DNA from 4 places in the Streptomyces sp. NBC_00322 genome. Region 3 is predicted to be linked to each of the others. Evidence: riboswitches for the same ligand, from Rfam matches in the RefSeq annotation. Region 3 holds a riboswitch; each other region holds the start of a gene.

Region 1 (4,191 bases), 3.7 Mb from region 3:
GCAGCGAGACCCGCAGACCGTCCTCCTCGTCGATGCCGAGGCCGTGCGCGAAGGGCAGCACGCCATAGGTGTGCCGCCCGGTCAGCCCGTGCAGCATCTCCAGGCCGGGTTCGAGGAGCGTCACATCGCCCCGGAACTTATTGACGAGATAGCCCGCGATCAGCGACTGGTCCTCGGGGGCGAGCAGTGCGGTCGTACCGAAGAAGGAGGCGAAGACGCCGCCGCGGTCGATGTCTCCGACCACGAGCACCGGCAGGCGCGCGGCCCGTGCGATGCCCATGTTCACGATGTCCGTACGCCGCAGATTGATCTCGGCCGGACTGCCCGCCCCCTCGCAGATCACGGCTTCATACGTGCCCCGCAGCTCCTCCAGGCACTCCACGACGGTCCCGAACAGGGACTCCTGCCGCCCGCCGTGGTAGCCGCGGGCGCTGAGTTCACCCACCGGCCTGCCCATCAGCACGACCTGACTGGAGCGGTCGCTGCCGGGCTTGAGCAGCACCGGGTTCATCAGCGCGCTCGGCTCCACGCGGGCCGCCTGCGCCTGCATGGCCTGCGCCCGTCCGATCTCCGCGCCCTCGCGCGTCACGAACGAGTTGAGCGACATGTTCTGCCCCTTGAAGGGCGCGACCTTCACCCCCTGCCGCACCAGCCAGCGGCAGATCCCTGCCGTCACGACGCTCTTGCCCGCGTCGGACGTGGTCCCCGCGACCATCAGTCCGCCGCCCCTGTGCCCGCTCATCCCCGCCCCTTTCCCGCGCGCCGCGCACGCAGCGCATGCCCCGCGAGGCGCCCCGCCGCGCAGGTCGCGAGTGTCAGCCAGCCGACGCGGCGCGAGAGCCGCACGGCACGTTCGATGTCGCCGAACTGGACAGCGCGGCCATCACCGTTGAGTACGGGACGGTGCTCGACGCGTCCGGCGTAGGAGAGCGTTCCGCCGAGCCGTACACCGAGTGCACCGGCGAAAGCCGCCTCGACCGGGCCCGCGTTGGGGCTCGGATGCTTCTTCGCGTCGTCTCGCCAGGCCCGGGCGGCTCCGTGCGCGTCCCCGCCCGCGAGCACCGCCAGCGCCGCGGTGAGCCGGGCGCCCGGCCAGCCCACGACGTCGTCGAGCCGGGCCGAGGCCCAGCCGAACCGCCGGTAGCGGAGCGACTTGTGGCCGACCATCGCGTCCAGGGTGTTGACCGCCCGGAAGCCGACCAGCCCCGGCACGCCCGCGAGCGCCCCCCAGACCAGCGCGCCCACCACGGCGTCGGAGGTGTTCTCCGCGACGGATTCGACGACCGCTCGCGCGATCTGCTGCTCGTCCAGGGCCTGCGGATCGCGCCCGCACAGATGCGGCAGCCGTTCCCTGGCCACCTCCACGTCCCCGGCGGCCAGCGCGCCACCGATGGCGCGTGCCTCCCGGCCCAGCGACGTGCCGCCGACGACGGCCCAGGTGACGGCGGCGGTCAGTGCGACGGAGGTGGCCGAGCGGCCCCGTACTCCACGGCTCAGCAGTGCGGCGGCAGCAGCGGCGCCTCCGGCGCACACCACGGTGTGCAGCGCGCCCCACCCCCGGTGGTCACGCCACAGCACACGCTCGACACCACCCGCGGCCCGCCCGAACGCGGCGACCGGATGCCCTCGGCGGGGATCGCCCAGAAGCAGGTCACCGGCCAGGCCGGCGGTGGCGCCGTACACGAATCGGCGGTCGGCACGCATGGGTTCAGGCCGTCGTTCCGCCTCGTTGGAACCTCGTACTCACAGCAGGAACCGAACCGCAGCCGCGCATGGCGATATGTCCTCACTCAGGGTGTCCGCGCCCTGGTTCGACGTGACCGGCGGTGAGAGTTCCTGGCTTCCGGAGGAGTGCTCCCCCGTGACAGTGGCGGGACCGCGCCGGATTCGCACCGGCTTCCTCTTCTGCCGCCGTAGATGGCTCCGGCAGTCCACCACGCTGCGAGAACGGGCGTCAACTGGCCTTTGACCTGCATGGGAAGAGTGTGTTGGGGCACACACGCGAGCCGGGTCACCCGATGGGGTGACCCGGCCCGGACCCGATGTATCGGAAACGGCTGTCAGGTGACGATCAGATAGATCCCGTACGCCACAGCCGCCGCGCAGAGCGCGAAGCACGCGTACGCCCCGGTGCGCGCCAGAACCGCGGAGCCGCCGCTCGTGGCCGCGGACTCCTGCTTGGTCAGGCCCACCACGCCCAGGGTGAACAGACCCACCAGGGCGACGGTGGCGACGAGGCTCACGCCGAAGACGGAGCCGAGTGCTGCCCAGTCGATTTTCATGCTGATCTGTCCTTACACCGTGGCCGAACGCGTCGGCTCGGAGCCGGAGGCGGGGGCCGGAGCCGGGATGGTCGTCTTGAAGTCCTGCGCGGGCGTGCCAACCGGCGGCGGCGTGACGGCCGCGATGGCGGCGGTCACGACGCCCGCGGGCTCGGCGTCCGTGTCATTGACGTTGGTGTGGTCGACCACCTGGCGGCGGGAGACGAACCAGATCGCGGCGCAGGCGCCGATCAGGAAGGCCGCGACGACCGCGACACCCCAGTCGCCCTGCTTGGTCACGAACTCCGAGCCCGCGGCGACCAGAGCGGCGGCGGGCAGCGTCAGGCCCCAGGCGACGAACATCCGGGTGGCGGTGGACCAGCGGACCACGCCCCCCTTGCGGCCCAGGCCCGCGCCCATCACGGCGCCGGAGCAGGAGTGCGTCGTCGACAGCGAGAAGCCGAGGTTGGAGGAGGCGAGGATGACGCTGGCCGCACTGGTCTGGGCGGCGAAGCCCTGCTGCGGCCGAAGGTCCGTCAGGCCCTTGCCCATGGTGCGGATGATGCGCCAGCCGCCGAGGTAGGTGCCCATCGCGATCGCGAGACCGGCGGAGAGGATGACCCACATCGGGGGGTTGGAACCGGGCGAGAGCACGCCGCCGGCGATGAGCGCCAGCGTGATGATGCCCATCGTCTTCTGCGCGTCGTTGGTGCCGTGGGCCAGTGAGACGAGGCCCGCCGAGGTGATCTGGCCGGCGCGGTAGCCCTTCGCCGTGGCCTTCTCGTCGGCGTTCTTGCCGATCTTGAACGTCAGGCGGGAGGCCAGGAACGCGGCGATGCCGGCCACCAGGGGGGCGGCGATCGCGGGGATCAGGACCTTGGTGACGACGGTGCCGCCGTTGACGCCGCCGATGCCGACCGAGGCGACGGTGGCGCCGATCAGTCCGCCCATCAGGGCGTGCGAGGAGCTGGACGGCAGACCGATCAGCCAGGTCATCAGGTTCCAGAGGATGGCGCCGACGAGCGCCGCGAAGATGACTTCCGGAGTGATGCCGGACTCGGTGACGATGCCGCTGGATATCGTTTTGGCGACCTCGACGGACAGGAACGCGCCGACGAGATTGAGCGCGGCGGACATGGCCACCGCCGTCTTGGGCTTCAGGGCGCCGGTCGAGATGGTCGTCGCCATCGCGTTGGCGGTGTCGTGGAAACCGTTTGTGAAATCGAACACGAGAGCTGTCACGATCACGATCGCTAGCAGCAGCGTGATGTGTTCCATTTACCCAGGCAATCTCTTGACGTCAGTGGCGCGGTGAACGTAGTTAACCTGGATGAACGTAAGGTGAACTGGGGTGGGCTTCAAGGTGTTCTGAAGTGGGGATTTGGCGCTCCGCTTGTCGGGGGTGGCGGCAGTACCGCTGACATACGGCTTTCGTGGGGATTCGCGTGATCTCTGTCACCCGCCCGTCCCGTGGCACCGGCCCACGCCTGACAGGATCGCCGCATGACCGATCAGGAGCGGCAGGACGCGATCGAGCGGGCGTGGCGGGACCTCGTGGCCACGGCCCGCAGGACGGCGACGGAAGGCCTGGTGGTGGGCACGTCGGGCAATGTCTCGGTACGGGTCGGCCCTCTCGTCCTGGTCACCCCGAGTGGAGTCCCGTACGACCGGCTCACCCCGGAGGACGCCGTTGCCGTCGACCTCGACGGCAACCAGGTCCGCGGTGACCTCGCCCCCACCAGCGAGCTGCCCCTTCACCTGGAGCTCTACCGCAACACCTCCGCCGGCGCCGTGGTCCACACGCATGCCGTGCACGCCACCGCCGTCTCCACCCTCGTCCCCGAACTCCCGCCCATCCACTACATGTCCGGGGCCATGGGAGGGCCCGTCAGGGTCGCGGCGTACGCCCTGTACGGAACCGAGGAACTGG
Region 2 (4,191 bases), 4.6 Mb from region 3:
GCGGTTCCAGGGCGGGGCTCGATGCGGCTCCGCCCCGGAACCGAACGGCTCAGGACGACATCGTGAGCCCGGCGCGGACCTCGCGGGCCGCGGCGACCAGGTGCTCCAGTGAGGTACGCACCTCGGGCCAGCCGCGCGTCTTCAGACCGCAGTCGGGGTTGACCCACAGCCGCTCGGCAGGAATCGCCTCAAGTCCCTTCCGCAGCAGCGCGGTTGCCTCCTCAGCACTCGGCACCCGTGGTGAGTGGATGTCGTAGACACCCGGTCCCACCTCGCGCGGATAGCCTGCCGTGGCGAGTTCGCCGGCCACCTGCATGTGGGAGCGGGCGGCCTCCAGGCTGATGACATCGGCGTCGAGATCGTCAATCGCCCGGAGGATGTCGCCGAACTCGGCGTAGCACATGTGCGTATGGATCTGGGTGTCCGGACGTACGCCGCCGGTGGTCAGCCGGAAGGCCTCCGTCGCCCAGGCCAGATAGGCCTCGTGGCCGTCGCCGCGCAGCGGCAGCGTCTCGCGCAGCGCGGGCTCGTCCACCTGGATCACCGAACTGCCCGCCGCCTCAAGGTCGTTCACCTCGTCACGCAGGGCGAGGGCGACCTGACGCGCGGTCTGGGCGAGCGGCTGGTCGTCTCGTACGAAGGACCAGGCGAGCATGGTGACAGGTCCGGTGAGCATGCCCTTGACGGGACGGTCGGTGAGCGACTGGGCGTAGCGGGTCCAGCGGACCGTCATCGCATCGGGGCGGGAGACGTCGCCTGCCAGGATCGGCGGCCGGACATAGCGGGTGCCGTACGACTGGACCCAGCCGCGCTGCGTCGCGAGATAGCCGCTGAGCTGTTCGGCGAAGTACTGGACCATGTCGTTGCGTTCGGGCTCGCCGTGTACGAGTACGTCGATGCCGGTCTTCTCCTGGAAGGAGACGACCTCGCGGATCTCGGCCTCGATGCGCTCCTCGTACCCCTGGGTGTCGATGCGCCCGGCCCGCAGGTCGGCCCGTGCGGTGCGCAGTTCGACGGTCTGCGGGAACGAGCCGATAGTGGTCGTGGGCAGCAGGGGAAGGCGCAGACGTACGCGCTGGGCTGCCGCGCGCTGCGCGTACGGGAGGCTGCGCCGGGTGTCCGCCGCGGTGACGGCCGCGCTGCGGGCGCGAACGGCGGGGTCGCGGGTGAGCGCGGACGTGGCGCGGGAGAGCAGGTCGGCCCGGTTGGCGGCGAGCCTGGCGGCGATGGCGTCGGTGCCCTCTGTCAGCCCGCGGGCCAGCGTGACGACCTCGGCCGTTTTCTGGCGGGCGAAGGCCAGCCAGCGGGCGACCTGTGTGTCGACATCGCGTTCCGCGGCGGCGTCGAGCGGCACATGCAACAGGGAGCAGGACGGCGCGACATCCACTCGGCCGGCCAGCCCGAGCAGGGTGGCGAGGGTGGCGGCCGACTTCCCGAGGTCGTTGATCCATACGTTGCGACCGTCGACGACACCGGCGACGAGCCGCTTGCCGGGCAGTCCGCCGACGGCCGCGAGGTCGCGGAGGTTGGCGTGGGCCGCGCCGGTGAAGTCGAGGGCCAGTCCGTCGACGGGTGCCTTGGCCAGGACGGGAAGTGCGTCGCCGAGCCGGTCGAAGTAGGAGGCGATCAGCAGCTTCGGCCGGTCACTGAGCCCTCCGAGCTCGCGGTAGGCACGGCCCGCGGCGCCGAGCACGGCGGGCGGCTGGTCCTGGACCAGGGCCGGTTCGTCGAGCTGGACCCACTGGGCGCCCGCGGCCCGCAGCTCGCGGAGCACCTCGGCGTACACCGGCAGGAGCCGGTCCAGCAGGGTGAGCGGCTGGAAATCGGAAGCAACTCCGGGCGCGGGCTTGGCGAGCAGCAGATAGGTGATCGGCCCGACGAGCACCGGGCGGGCGGTGAGACCGAGCGCGAGCGCTTCCTTCAGCTCGGCGACCTGCTTGGCACAGTTGGCTGCGAAGGAGGTCTGGGGGCCGAGTTCGGGGACAAGGTAGTGGTAGTTGGTGTCGAACCACTTGGTCATTTCCAGGGGCGCGACGTCCTGGGTTCCGCGCGCCATGGCGAAGTAGCCGTCGAGCGCGTCGGCGTCGACGGCCGCCCGGTGACGCGGGGGAATGGCGCCGACCATGACGCTGGTGTCCAGGACATGGTCGTAGTACGAGAAGTCTCCGGTGGGGACTTCGTGGATACCGGCGCCTGCGAGCTGCTGCCAGGTGGCCCGGCGCAGCCGGGCGGCCGTCTCCTTCAGGGCGCCGGCGTCGACGCGGCCTTTCCAGTAGCCCTCGACGGCCTTCTTCAGTTCCCGGTTCGGGCCCTGGCGGGGGTAGCCGTGGACGGTGGCCCTGGATCCTGCGGCCGTGGATGTGCTGGTCACGGAACTCTCCTTCGCGAGTACTCGTCCATGACCTCGGACAGCTCGTGGGACGCGAAGGAGGGCAGAAACAGCCGTCTGCCCATGCCGCCGACCCGCCCACGAGGTCACCGAGATCTCCGCGCGCGTTCGCGCACGGGCAGTGGCAGGTCTTCGGACTCATGGGCACGCCCTCGCGTACGGGTTCGCGTACGCAGGCACCTACTGGCCGTCGCTTCCCGGATCCGCTGCCGGATCCAGTGCGTATGACGGCGGTCGTTCCCACTCACCGCTGCGGGGCAGTTCCGGATTCCCACCGGATTCCCTCTTGCGACGCGTCTGCCTGGAGGGCAGGGCGAACCAGCTGCACGATCACCCTAGGCGCGCCATTGACATGTGACCAAACGGTCACCTATTTTGGATGGCATGGACGAAGTGTTCAAGGCACTGGCCGACCCGACGCGGCGCAGCCTCCTCGACGAGCTCTTCCGTCAGGACGGGCAGACGCTCAGCGCGCTCGAGGCACGCTTCGGCATCAGCCGCTTCGGCGTGATGAAGCACCTCAAGCAGCTCGAGGAAGCCGGCCTGATCGTGACCAGACGCCGCGGCCGGGAAAAGCTCCACTTCCTGAACCCCGTCCCTATCCGGCTCGTCCACGACCGGTGGGTGAGCAAGTACGCGGAACCCTGGGCGGCCGCACTCAGCGGCCTCAAGAGCCGACTGGAGAGCCCCGTGGAAAAGGTCTTCGAGATTTACATCCGCACCACCCCTGAGCGCCTCTGGGAGGCGATCACCGACCCCGAGATCCGGAGCAAGTACAACTTCGGCATGCGGGTCACCTCGGACTGGAAGCCCGGCGGGCGCTTCGAGATGGGCTCCCCCAAGGCCGACGGCCTGCTCGGCGAGGGCGAGATCCTCGAAATCGATCCACCGCGCAAGCTCGTCCAGAGCATGGTCGCGCTCTGGAGCGACGAGGTGAAAGCCGAAGGCACGTCGAGGGTCACCTGGGACATCGAGCCCGTCGGCGACTCCTGCCGGCTCACCGTCACGCACGACCAGCTGCGCGAGGGCGCGAACGAGCAGCTGTACGGCGGTTGGCCGATGATCCTCTCCGGCCTCAAGACCTGGCTGGAAACGGGCGAGCTGCTGACCACGCCGGGCTCACTGATGTACACCTGATCAGGCCCGGCGACCCGCTTTTCCGGTACGGCTGTGCGAGGTGGGACCCGTACCGGAAAAGCGTCGGGTCACCTCAGGAGCCGCCGGACTGCCCGATACGCAGGCCGGCTCCCACCACGCGCGCCTTGATGCCGTCGCGCTCCACGGTGATGTGCTGGAGCCGCAACTCCTTCAGCGAGCGGGGAAGTTCGAAGGAGAGCGACAGCCGCTCGGACAGCTCCGGGGGCTTGAGGGCGAGCAGCGCCTCGACCACACCGGGATCGATGCCCACCTTCCGCAGCAGTTGCGGATGCTCCAGTACGACATCGACGAGATTGACCTTCATCAGCCGCTCGATGAACTTCGGTGCGCTGGTGAGCCGGTGGAGCTCCTCCTCGCTCCGCAGCGCCCGGCGCACATACTCCCTGGGCACTCCGAGCCGGTCCACGATCGCGGGCACCGCAAGCAGCGCCTTCAGCCGGGCGCCTTCGCTGCTGATCCGCTCGGCGGCCTCGCGGTGCAGTCGCAGGCCGGAGTGTTTCGGGTCCGTGCCGGGCCGGTAGGTGGCCACCCGGGGAATGTCGAGCTGCATGCCGTCCAGGGTGGTGGTGAGGGAGCGTTCGTTGTCGCGCTGAATGTGCGCCTGTGCCTGTACGCGCAGATCCTGTCCGGCGACGGCGAGTTCG
Region 3 (4,191 bases):
TCAGATGTGACGGACGAGAAACAACCAGTGATCACGCCGGTGCGCGCGATCGTCGCCCTCTGCCTCTTCGCGCCGTTCGTCGCGATGCTCTGGGTCGGCTCGTACGCGAAGACCGAGCCGACGTTCATCGGCATCCCGTTCTTCTACTGGTACCAGATGCTCTGGGTGCTCATCTCCACCGCGCTCACCGTGGTCGCCTACAAGCTGTGGCAGCGCGACCAGCGCGCCCGCAAGGGGGGTGCGTCGAAGTGAACGACGGCGTGAACGGCGTCGCACTCGGCGTCTTCATCTTCTTCTTCCTGGCCGTCACGGTCATGGGCTTCCTGGCCGCGCGCTGGCGCAAGGCCGAGAGCGACAGCCTCGACGAATGGGGCCTGGGCGGCCGGTCGTTCGGCACCTGGGTGACCTGGTTCCTGCTCGGCGGCGACCTCTACACGGCGTACACCTTCGTCGCCGTCCCCGCGGCGATCTACGCGGCGGGCGCGGCGGGCTTCTTCGCCGTCCCGTACACGATCCTCGTCTACCCGCTGATCTTCACCTTCCTGCCGCGGCTGTGGTCGGTCTCGCACAAGCACGGATACGTCACCACATCGGACTTCGTCCGCGGACGCTGGGGCTCGAAGGGCCTGTCGCTCGCGGTCGCCGTCACCGGCATCCTGGCGACGATGCCGTACATCGCACTCCAACTGGTCGGCATCCAGGCCGTACTCGACGTGATGGGTGTCGGCGGCGGCGAGACGACGAACTGGTTCGTCAAGGACCTGCCGCTGCTGATCGCCTTCGGTGTGCTCGCGGCGTACACGTACTCCTCCGGGCTGCGGGCCCCCGCGCTGATCGCCTTCGTCAAGGACACGCTGATCTACATCGTCATCGCGGTGGCGATCATCTACATCCCGATCAAGCTCGGCGGCTTCGACGACATCTTCGCCAAGGCGGGCGACGCGTTGGCGCAGATCAACCCGGCGACCGACAAGCCACGGGGCGCGCTGGCACCGGCGGAGGCGGGCCAGTGGGGATACGCCACGCTGGCACTCGGATCCGCCCTGGCGCTGTTCATGTATCCGCACTCGATCACGGCGACGCTCTCCTCGCGCAGCCGTGACGTGATCCGGCGCAACACCACGATTCTGCCGCTGTATTCACTGATGCTGGGCCTGCTGGCGCTGCTCGGCTTCATGGCGATCGCGGCGGGCGTGAAGGTGAAGAACGGTCAGCTGGCCATCCCGCAGCTGTTCGAGAACATGTTCCCCGACTGGTTCGCCGGTGTCGCCTTCGCGGCGATCGGCATCGGGGCGCTGGTGCCGGCGGCGATCATGTCGATCGCCGCGGCGAATCTGTTCACGCGGAACATCTACAAGGACTTCATCAAGCCGGACGCGACGCCCGCGCAGGAAACCAAGGTCTCCAAGCTGGTGTCCCTCCTGGTGAAGGTCGGCGCGCTGGTCTTCGTCCTGACGATGGACAAGACGGTGGCCATCAACTTCCAGCTTCTGGGCGGCATCTGGATCCTCCAGACCTTCCCCTCGCTGGTGGGCGGCCTGTTCACCCGCTGGTTCCACCGCTGGGCGCTGCTGGCGGGCTGGGCGGTGGGCATGATCTACGGCACGGCGGCGGCGTACGGAGTGGCCAGCCCGACGCAGAAGCACTTCGGCGGCTCGTCCGCGGAGATTCCCGGCTTCGGCGAGATCGGGTACATCGGTCTGACGGCGTTCGTGCTGAACGTGGTGGTGACGGTGGTGCTGACGTTCGCACTGCGGGCGGTGAAGGCGCCGGAGGGCGTCGACGAGACGTCGCCGTCGGACTACACGGCGGACGCGGGAGATCCGGGCGTGAAGGCGGAACTGCCGTCGGCGACGGCGGACGCGGGTCACTGACGGTCGGACTTGGCGCGAGGGCCGCCGCGTCCCCTGGCGGGGGGCATGGCGGCCCTTTGGCTTGTTCGGGGCTTGTTCCCCCACCCCGCGCTGAAGTTCAGCCCGACCGGCGTTTGAGGACATGCGGCCGAAGGTCGTATGCGGGGTTCGGGGCGGAGCCCCGATTCGGGAAGGGACGGGACGGGGGCAGAGCCCGCCGCAGGCGCACCCGCACCCCGTAGCCGCCCCGACACAACATGTGGTGGGTGCGGCAACTCCCCGCCCCCACATGTATGCTCATGCTCGCTGTCGCCGCAGGGGAATCCGGTGCGAATCCGGAACTGTCCCGCAACGGTGTGATGCGGTGCGCTTTGTCGCACCCCACTAGTCCGAAGACCTGCCGACGGCGCATCCGGCTCGACCGAACCGGGTGCCGACACGTCCGGGCCTCGCGGTTGGGCCGGTGGACGCGGTGAGCCGTCCCCGTGACGCGCGCCCGTGACGCCTCCCCCGCCGGCCCAGAGCCGAGCGAGGGAGAGCACCACGTGACCATCGCGCCAGCCGATCCGGCTTCAGGCATCTCCGAGCAGGTGGCCGACGGCCCCGGGACCGCGCTTCTGCGGACCCTGACCGGTCTCACCGCCGATCTGCCCGACACCGACCCCGGCCGTGTCGCCGCCGCCGCGCTGCGCGGCCGGCACGCCGGTTCGGACGCGGCCGAGCTCCGGGGCCTGGCCACCGACGCGGCCGCGGGGCTGATCTCCGAGGACCCTGCCTACTCCCGGCTCGCTGCCCGCCTGCTGACCCGTCATATCGCCGACGAGGCAGCCGGACAGGGCGCGGTCTCCTTCTCCGCCTCGGTCGCGGTCGGCCACCGAGAGGGCCTGATCGCCGACCGCACTGCCGAGTTCGTGGCGCTGCACGCCGCCCGGCTGGACGCGCTGATCGACCGGGACGCGGACGACCGCTTCGGCTACTTCGGTCTGCGCACCCTCTACAGCCGCTATCTGCTGCGGCATCCGATCACCCGTCAGGTGATCGAGACCCCGCAGTACTTCATGCTGCGCGTCGCCTCGGGCCTCGCGGAGGACAACAGCACCCGCGCCCTGGACGAGGTCGCCGCGCTCTACCGGCTGATGAGCAGGCTCGACTACCTCCCCTCCTCGCCCACGCTCTTCAACTCCGGGACCCGCCACCCGCAGATGTCGTCCTGCTATCTGCTGGACTCCCCGCTGGACGAGCTGGACTCGATCTACGACCGCTACCACCAGGTCGCTCGCCTGTCCAAGCACGCGGGCGGCATCGGTCTCTCGTACTCCCGTATCCGCGCCCGCGGTTCGCTGATCCGTGGCACCAACGGGCACTCCAACGGCATCGTGCCGTTCCTGAAGACCCTCGACGCCTCGGTCGCCGCCGTGAACCAGGGCGGCCGGCGCAAGGGCGCGGCCGCGATCTATCTGGAGACCTGGCACGCGGACATCGAAGAGTTCCTGGAGCTGCGCGACAACACCGGTGAGGACGCTCGGCGTACGCACAACCTCAACCTCGCGCACTGGATCCCTGACGAGTTCATGCGCCGCGTCGAGGCCGACGCCGACTGGTCGCTGTTCTCGCCCGCCGATGTGCCCGAGCTGGTCGACCTGTGGGGCGAGGAGTTCGACGCCGCGTACCGCGAGGCGGAGGCCGAGGGCCTGGCCCGCAAGGCCATCCCGGCTCGCGAGCTGTACGGCCGGATGATGCGTACGCTCGCCCAGACCGGCAACGGCTGGATGACCTTCAAGGACGCCTCCAACCGCACCGCCAACCAGACCGCCGAGCCCGGCCGGGTCGTGCACAGCTCCAACCTGTGCACCGAGATCCTCGAAGTCACGGACGACGGCGAGACGGCCGTCTGCAACCTCGGCTCGGTCAACCTGGGTTCGTTCGTCGCGGGCGACGGCATCGACTGGGAGCGCCTGGACGAGACCGTCCGTACCGCCGTGACCTTCCTCGACCGGGTCGTCGACATCAACTTCTACCCGACCGAGCAGGCGGGCCGTTCCAACGCCAGGTGGCGTCCGGTCGGCCTGGGCGCGATGGGCCTCCAGGACGTCTTCTTCAAGCTGCGCCTGCCCTTCGACTCCCCCGAGGCGAAGGCGCTCTCCACGAAGATCGCCGAGCGGATCATGCTCGCCGCGTACGAGGCGTCCTGCTCGCTCGCCGAGCGCAACGGCCCGCTGCCCGCCTGGTCCGAGACCCGCGCGGCCCGTGGCGTGCTGCACCCCGACCACTACGACGTCGAAGTCATCTGGCCTGAGCGCTGGGACGCCCTGCGCGCGCGGGTGGCGAAGAGCGGCAT
Region 4 (4,191 bases), 120 kb from region 3:
GGTCCACCGAGTAGAAGTTGCGTCCGGTCGGCAGGACGTTGACCAGGCCTCGCAGCGGGGAGCCGGAGGGGCCCGCCGGGACGAAGCCGCCGTTCAGCGCGTGGACGGCATGGTCGAGTTCGGCGGTCGTGGCGGCGAGGCGGGGGACGACCTCGCGGGAGGCGAAGTCCAGGATGGCCGCGACCTCGGGGCCGTGCCCGGCGGGGACCGCATCGGGGTTCCACCCGGCGTCCTCCATCGCCTGCACCAGCTCGCGCGCCTTCTCCTCGGCCGCGTCCGCGGTCGTTCGGGTGGCCGCCGACTCGTCCAGGCCCAGCGCCTCCCGCAGGCCCGGCAGCGACGACGTCCCGCCCCAGATCTGGCGCGCCCGGAGGATCGCGAGAACCAGGTTGACGCGGTCGGCGCCTGCGGGCGGGGAGCCGAGGACATGGAGGCCGTCGCGGATCTGGGCGTCCTTGACCTCGCACAGCCAGCCGTCGACATGGAGCAGGAAGTCGTCGAAGCCGTCGTCGTCCGGGCGGTCTTCGAGGCCCAGGTCGTGGTCGAGCCTGGCCGCCTGGATGAGGGTCCAGATCTGCGCGCGGATCGCGGGGAGTTTGGCCGGGTCCATGGAGGAGATCGCGGCGTATTCGTCGAGGAGCTGTTCCAGGCGCGCGATGTCGCCGTAGGAGTCGGCGCGTGCCATCGGCGGGACCAGGTGGTCGACGAGCGTGGCGTGGACGCGGCGCTTGGCCTGCGTGCCCTCGCCCGGGTCGTTGACCAGGAAGGGGTAGATCAGCGGGAGGTCGCCGAGCGCGGCGTCGGGGCCGCAGGCCGCGGACAGACCGGCGTTCTTGCCGGGCAGCCACTCCAGGTTGCCGTGCTTGCCGAGGTGGATCATCGCGTCGGCGCCGAAGCCACCGTCGTCCGCGGACGCGGCGATCCAGCGGTACGCGGCCAGGTAGTGGTGCGAGGGCGGCAGATCGGGGTCGTGGTAGATCGCGATCGGGTTCTCGCCGAAGCCCCGCGGCGGCTGGATGAGGATGAGGAGGTTCTCGTGGCGCAGGGCCGCGAGGACTATGTCGCCCTGCGGATTGCGGCTGCGGTCGAGGAACATCTCGCCGGGCGGCGGGCCCCAGTGCTCCTCGACGGCCGAGCGCAGTTGCTGCGGCAGCGTCGCGTACCAGCGCTTGTAGTCCGCCGCCGGGATACGGACCGGATTGCGCGCCAACTGCTCCTCGGTCAGCCAGTCCTGGTCGTGGCCGCCCGCCTCGATCAGGGCGTAGATCAACTCGTCGCCGTCGCCGGAGGCGAGGCCGGGTACGGGCTCCGTACCGAAGTCGTAGCCCTCCGCCCGCAGTCGGCGCAGGAGGGCCACCGCGGACGCGGGGGTGTCCAGGCCCACCGCGTTGCCGATCCGCGAGTGCTTCGTCGGGTACGCGGAGAGCACGAGCGCGAGGCGCTTGTCGGCGGCGGGGATGTGCCTCAGGCGCGCATGGCGTACGGCGATTCCCGCGACCCGTGCCGCCCGCTCGGGGTCCGCCTCGTACGCCGGAAGGCCGTCCGCGTCGATCTCCTTGAAGGAGAACGGCACGGTGATCAGGCGGCCGTCGAACTCCGGGACCGCGATCTGGCTGGCCGCGTCCAGCGGCGAGACGCCCTCGTCGCTCTCCTCCCACGTGCTGCGCGAACCGGTCAGGCACAGCGCCTGGAGGATCGGCACGTCCAGGCCGCTCAGGGCGCCCGCGTCCCACGACTCGTCGTCGCCGCCCGCCGATGCCTCGGCGGGCCGGGTGCCGCCCGCCGCGAGAACGGTGGTGACGATGGCGTCGGCGGCGCCGAGCGCGTCGATCAGTTCGGGTTCCGGGGCGCGCAGGGAGGCGACGTACAGCGGGAGGGGACGGCCGCCCGCGTCCTCGATCGCCGTGCACAGGGCGTCGACGAAGGCGGTGTTGCCGCTCATGTGGTGGGCGCGGTAGTAGAGCACGGCCACGGTCGGGCCGTCGGTCTCCCGCACGGTGCGCTCCAGCGGGCCCCATGTCGGTGCGGGGGCCGGTGATTCGAAGCCGTGGCCGGTGAGGAGCACCGTGTCGGAGAGGAAGCGGGCCAGCTGCTCCAGGTTGGCGGGGCCGCCGTGGGCCAGGTAGGCGTGGGCCTCGGCCGCGATGCCGACGGGGACCGTGGACGCCTCCATCAGCTGGGCGTCGGGGGCCTGTTCACCGGTGAGGACGACGACCGGAAGCCCGGCCTCGTGCAGCAGGTCGAGCCCGTCCTGCCATGCGCGTACGCCGCCGAGGAGCCGTACGACGACCAGGTCCACGCCGTCCAGCAGGGCGGGCAGCTCGCTGAGGTCGAGCCGCGCGGGGTTGGCGAACCGGTACGCGACCGGGCCTCCGGCCGCGCGGGCACTGAGCAGGTCGGTGTCGGAGGTCGACAGCAGCAGAAGCATGCGAGCGCAGGCCTTCCTCGGGGTGTCCGCGCCCCGGGCGGTGTGGACGGCAGGAGTTCCTGGCTCACCCGGTGTGGACCGGGCTCACAGTGGCGGGACCGCGCCGGATTCGCACCGGGCTTCCTCCATGTCGCCGTCGCAGGCGATGACGGGCCGGCCGGCCCGTCGCCTGAGCATAGTAGGGCTCGGGAGGCGGCAGACGGGCGTGCGGCGGGTGTGATGATCGGCGCAGGTGGGCGGGAGTGAGGTGGAAGGGGCGGTGGGTATGCTCGCCGCCATGCCGACCGCCCCAGGCCCCCGCGACGCCGGGGCGATACCCCCGAGCCGTGACCGTGGCGACGCCTGCCCCGGCACGCTGCGCCTCCACGCGGCGGACGACGGCGCGCTGGCCCGGGTACGGATTCCGGCGGGCGCACTGACCACCGGCCAGGCGCTGGCGCTGTGGGATGCGGCACAGCGGCTCGGCGACGGTTCGCTGCACCTCACCTCGCGCGGCAATGTGCAGCTGCGCGGCCTCGCCGAAGACTGCGGTGGGGAGCTGGCCGATGTGCTCGGCTCGGCGGGTCTGCTGCCCTCGCCCCGGCACGAGCGGGTGCGCAATGTCGTCGCGTCCCCGCTCTCCGGGCTCGACGGGCGAGGCGAAGCCGATGTGCAGCCCTGGGTAAGGGAGTTGGACCGGCTCCTGTGCGCGAGCGAGGCGGCGACCGGGCTGTCGGGGCGTTTTCTGTTCGCGCTCGACGACGGCCGCGGGGATGTGGCGGCGCTGGGTGCGGACGTGACCGTGCAGGCGGCGGCAGGCGGAACGGATGCGGTGCTCCGGCTGGGTTCGGACGACGCGGGTGTGTCGGTACGCGGTGAAGACGCGCCGCGTGCCGCCCTGCTGGCCGCCGAAGCTTTCCTGGATGCCGCGCGCGGCAGCGCCACCCGCTGCTGGCGGGTGAGTGAACTGCCCGGCGATGCCGCCGAGTTGATGACCGAGGTGGCCTCGCGTCTGGCGGCGGACGGGATCAACGGCACGCTCGTGACGGTGCCTCCCACGACGGTCGGCGACCCGCCCCGGCCGGGCGCCGTCGCGGGTCCCGACGGGCGCACCACCGCACTGTCCGTCGTCGCGCCGCTCGGCGTGCTCACCGCTGCCCAGTGGCACGAACTGGCCGCCGTGGCCGAGCACGACGGCAACGGCGAACTACGGCTCACCCCTTGGCGCGGTGTGATTCTCGCCGGGGTCAAGGACGCCGCCGCCCTCGAAACGGCCGGGCTCATCACCTCCCCCGCCTCCCCATGGCTCGGCGTCGGCGCATGCGTCGGCCGGCCCGGCTGCGCCAAGTCCCTGGCCGACGTGCGGACGGACGCGGCGAAGGCGCTCGGCCCGGGGCCTTCGAGCCTGCCCGTGTACTGGTCCGGCTGCGAACGCCGTTGCGGCCATCCGCACGGCGACTGGGTGGACGTCGTCGCGACCGCCGACGGCTACGACGTCCGCGTACACGGGGACAAGCCGTGCACCGGCATGCCCCCTTCCGAACTCGCCGCCATCGTGGCGGCTGCGCGCACGAGCGCCGTGACGCGTTGACGAAATGAGCGAGAGCACAGTGTTCGACTACGAGAAGGACGGCGCGGCGATCTACCGCCAGTCCTTTGCCACCATCCGCGCGGAAGCGGATCTCGCGGGGCTGCCCGCCGATGTCAGCCAGGTCGCGGTCCGGATGATCCACGCCTGCGGCATGGTCGACCTGGTACGCGATCTCTCGTTCACTGCGGACGTG

The links. Region 3 has a riboswitch for cobalamin ahead of OG905_RS14390 (ribonucleoside-diphosphate reductase subunit alpha). Riboswitches for the same ligand answer to the same signal wherever they lie in the genome.
Region 1: it holds a riboswitch for cobalamin, as region 3 does, so the genes downstream of both, OG905_RS31385 (cobalamin biosynthesis protein) here and OG905_RS14390 (ribonucleoside-diphosphate reductase subunit alpha) in region 3, are expected to answer to the same signal.
Region 2: it holds a riboswitch for cobalamin, as region 3 does, so the genes downstream of both, metE (5-methyltetrahydropteroyltriglutamate--homocysteine S-methyltransferase) here and OG905_RS14390 (ribonucleoside-diphosphate reductase subunit alpha) in region 3, are expected to answer to the same signal.
Region 4: it holds a riboswitch for cobalamin, as region 3 does, so the genes downstream of both, cobN (cobaltochelatase subunit CobN) here and OG905_RS14390 (ribonucleoside-diphosphate reductase subunit alpha) in region 3, are expected to answer to the same signal.

The regions. Positions count from the first base shown of each region.
Region 1 covers NZ_CP108019.1:6,882,519-6,886,709, forward strand. The annotation lists gene OG905_RS31380 (cobyric acid synthase) at 1-742, opposite strand, end outside; gene OG905_RS31385 (cobalamin biosynthesis protein) at 739-1,704, opposite strand; cobalamin riboswitch at 1,812-1,951, opposite strand; gene OG905_RS31390 (hypothetical protein) at 2,061-2,282, opposite strand; gene OG905_RS31395 (inorganic phosphate transporter) at 2,295-3,539, opposite strand; gene OG905_RS31400 (class II aldolase/adducin family protein) at 3,765-4,191, shown strand, end outside.
Region 2 covers NZ_CP108019.1:7,837,304-7,841,494, reverse strand. The annotation lists gene metE (5-methyltetrahydropteroyltriglutamate--homocysteine S-methyltransferase) at 50-2,371, opposite strand; cobalamin riboswitch at 2,496-2,728, opposite strand; gene OG905_RS35785 (ArsR/SmtB family transcription factor) at 2,774-3,526, shown strand; gene OG905_RS35780 (LmeA family phospholipid-binding protein) at 3,600-4,191, opposite strand, start outside.
Region 3 covers NZ_CP108019.1:3,228,564-3,232,754, forward strand. The annotation lists gene OG905_RS14380 (DUF3311 domain-containing protein) at 1-252, shown strand, start outside; gene mctP (monocarboxylate uptake permease MctP) at 249-1,874, shown strand; cobalamin riboswitch at 2,147-2,272, shown strand; gene OG905_RS14390 (ribonucleoside-diphosphate reductase subunit alpha) at 2,399-4,191, shown strand, end outside.
Region 4 covers NZ_CP108019.1:3,107,280-3,111,470, forward strand. The annotation lists gene cobN (cobaltochelatase subunit CobN) at 1-2,428, opposite strand, end outside; cobalamin riboswitch at 2,460-2,601, opposite strand; gene cobG (precorrin-3B synthase) at 2,706-3,998, shown strand; gene OG905_RS13855 (precorrin-8X methylmutase) at 4,018-4,191, shown strand, end outside.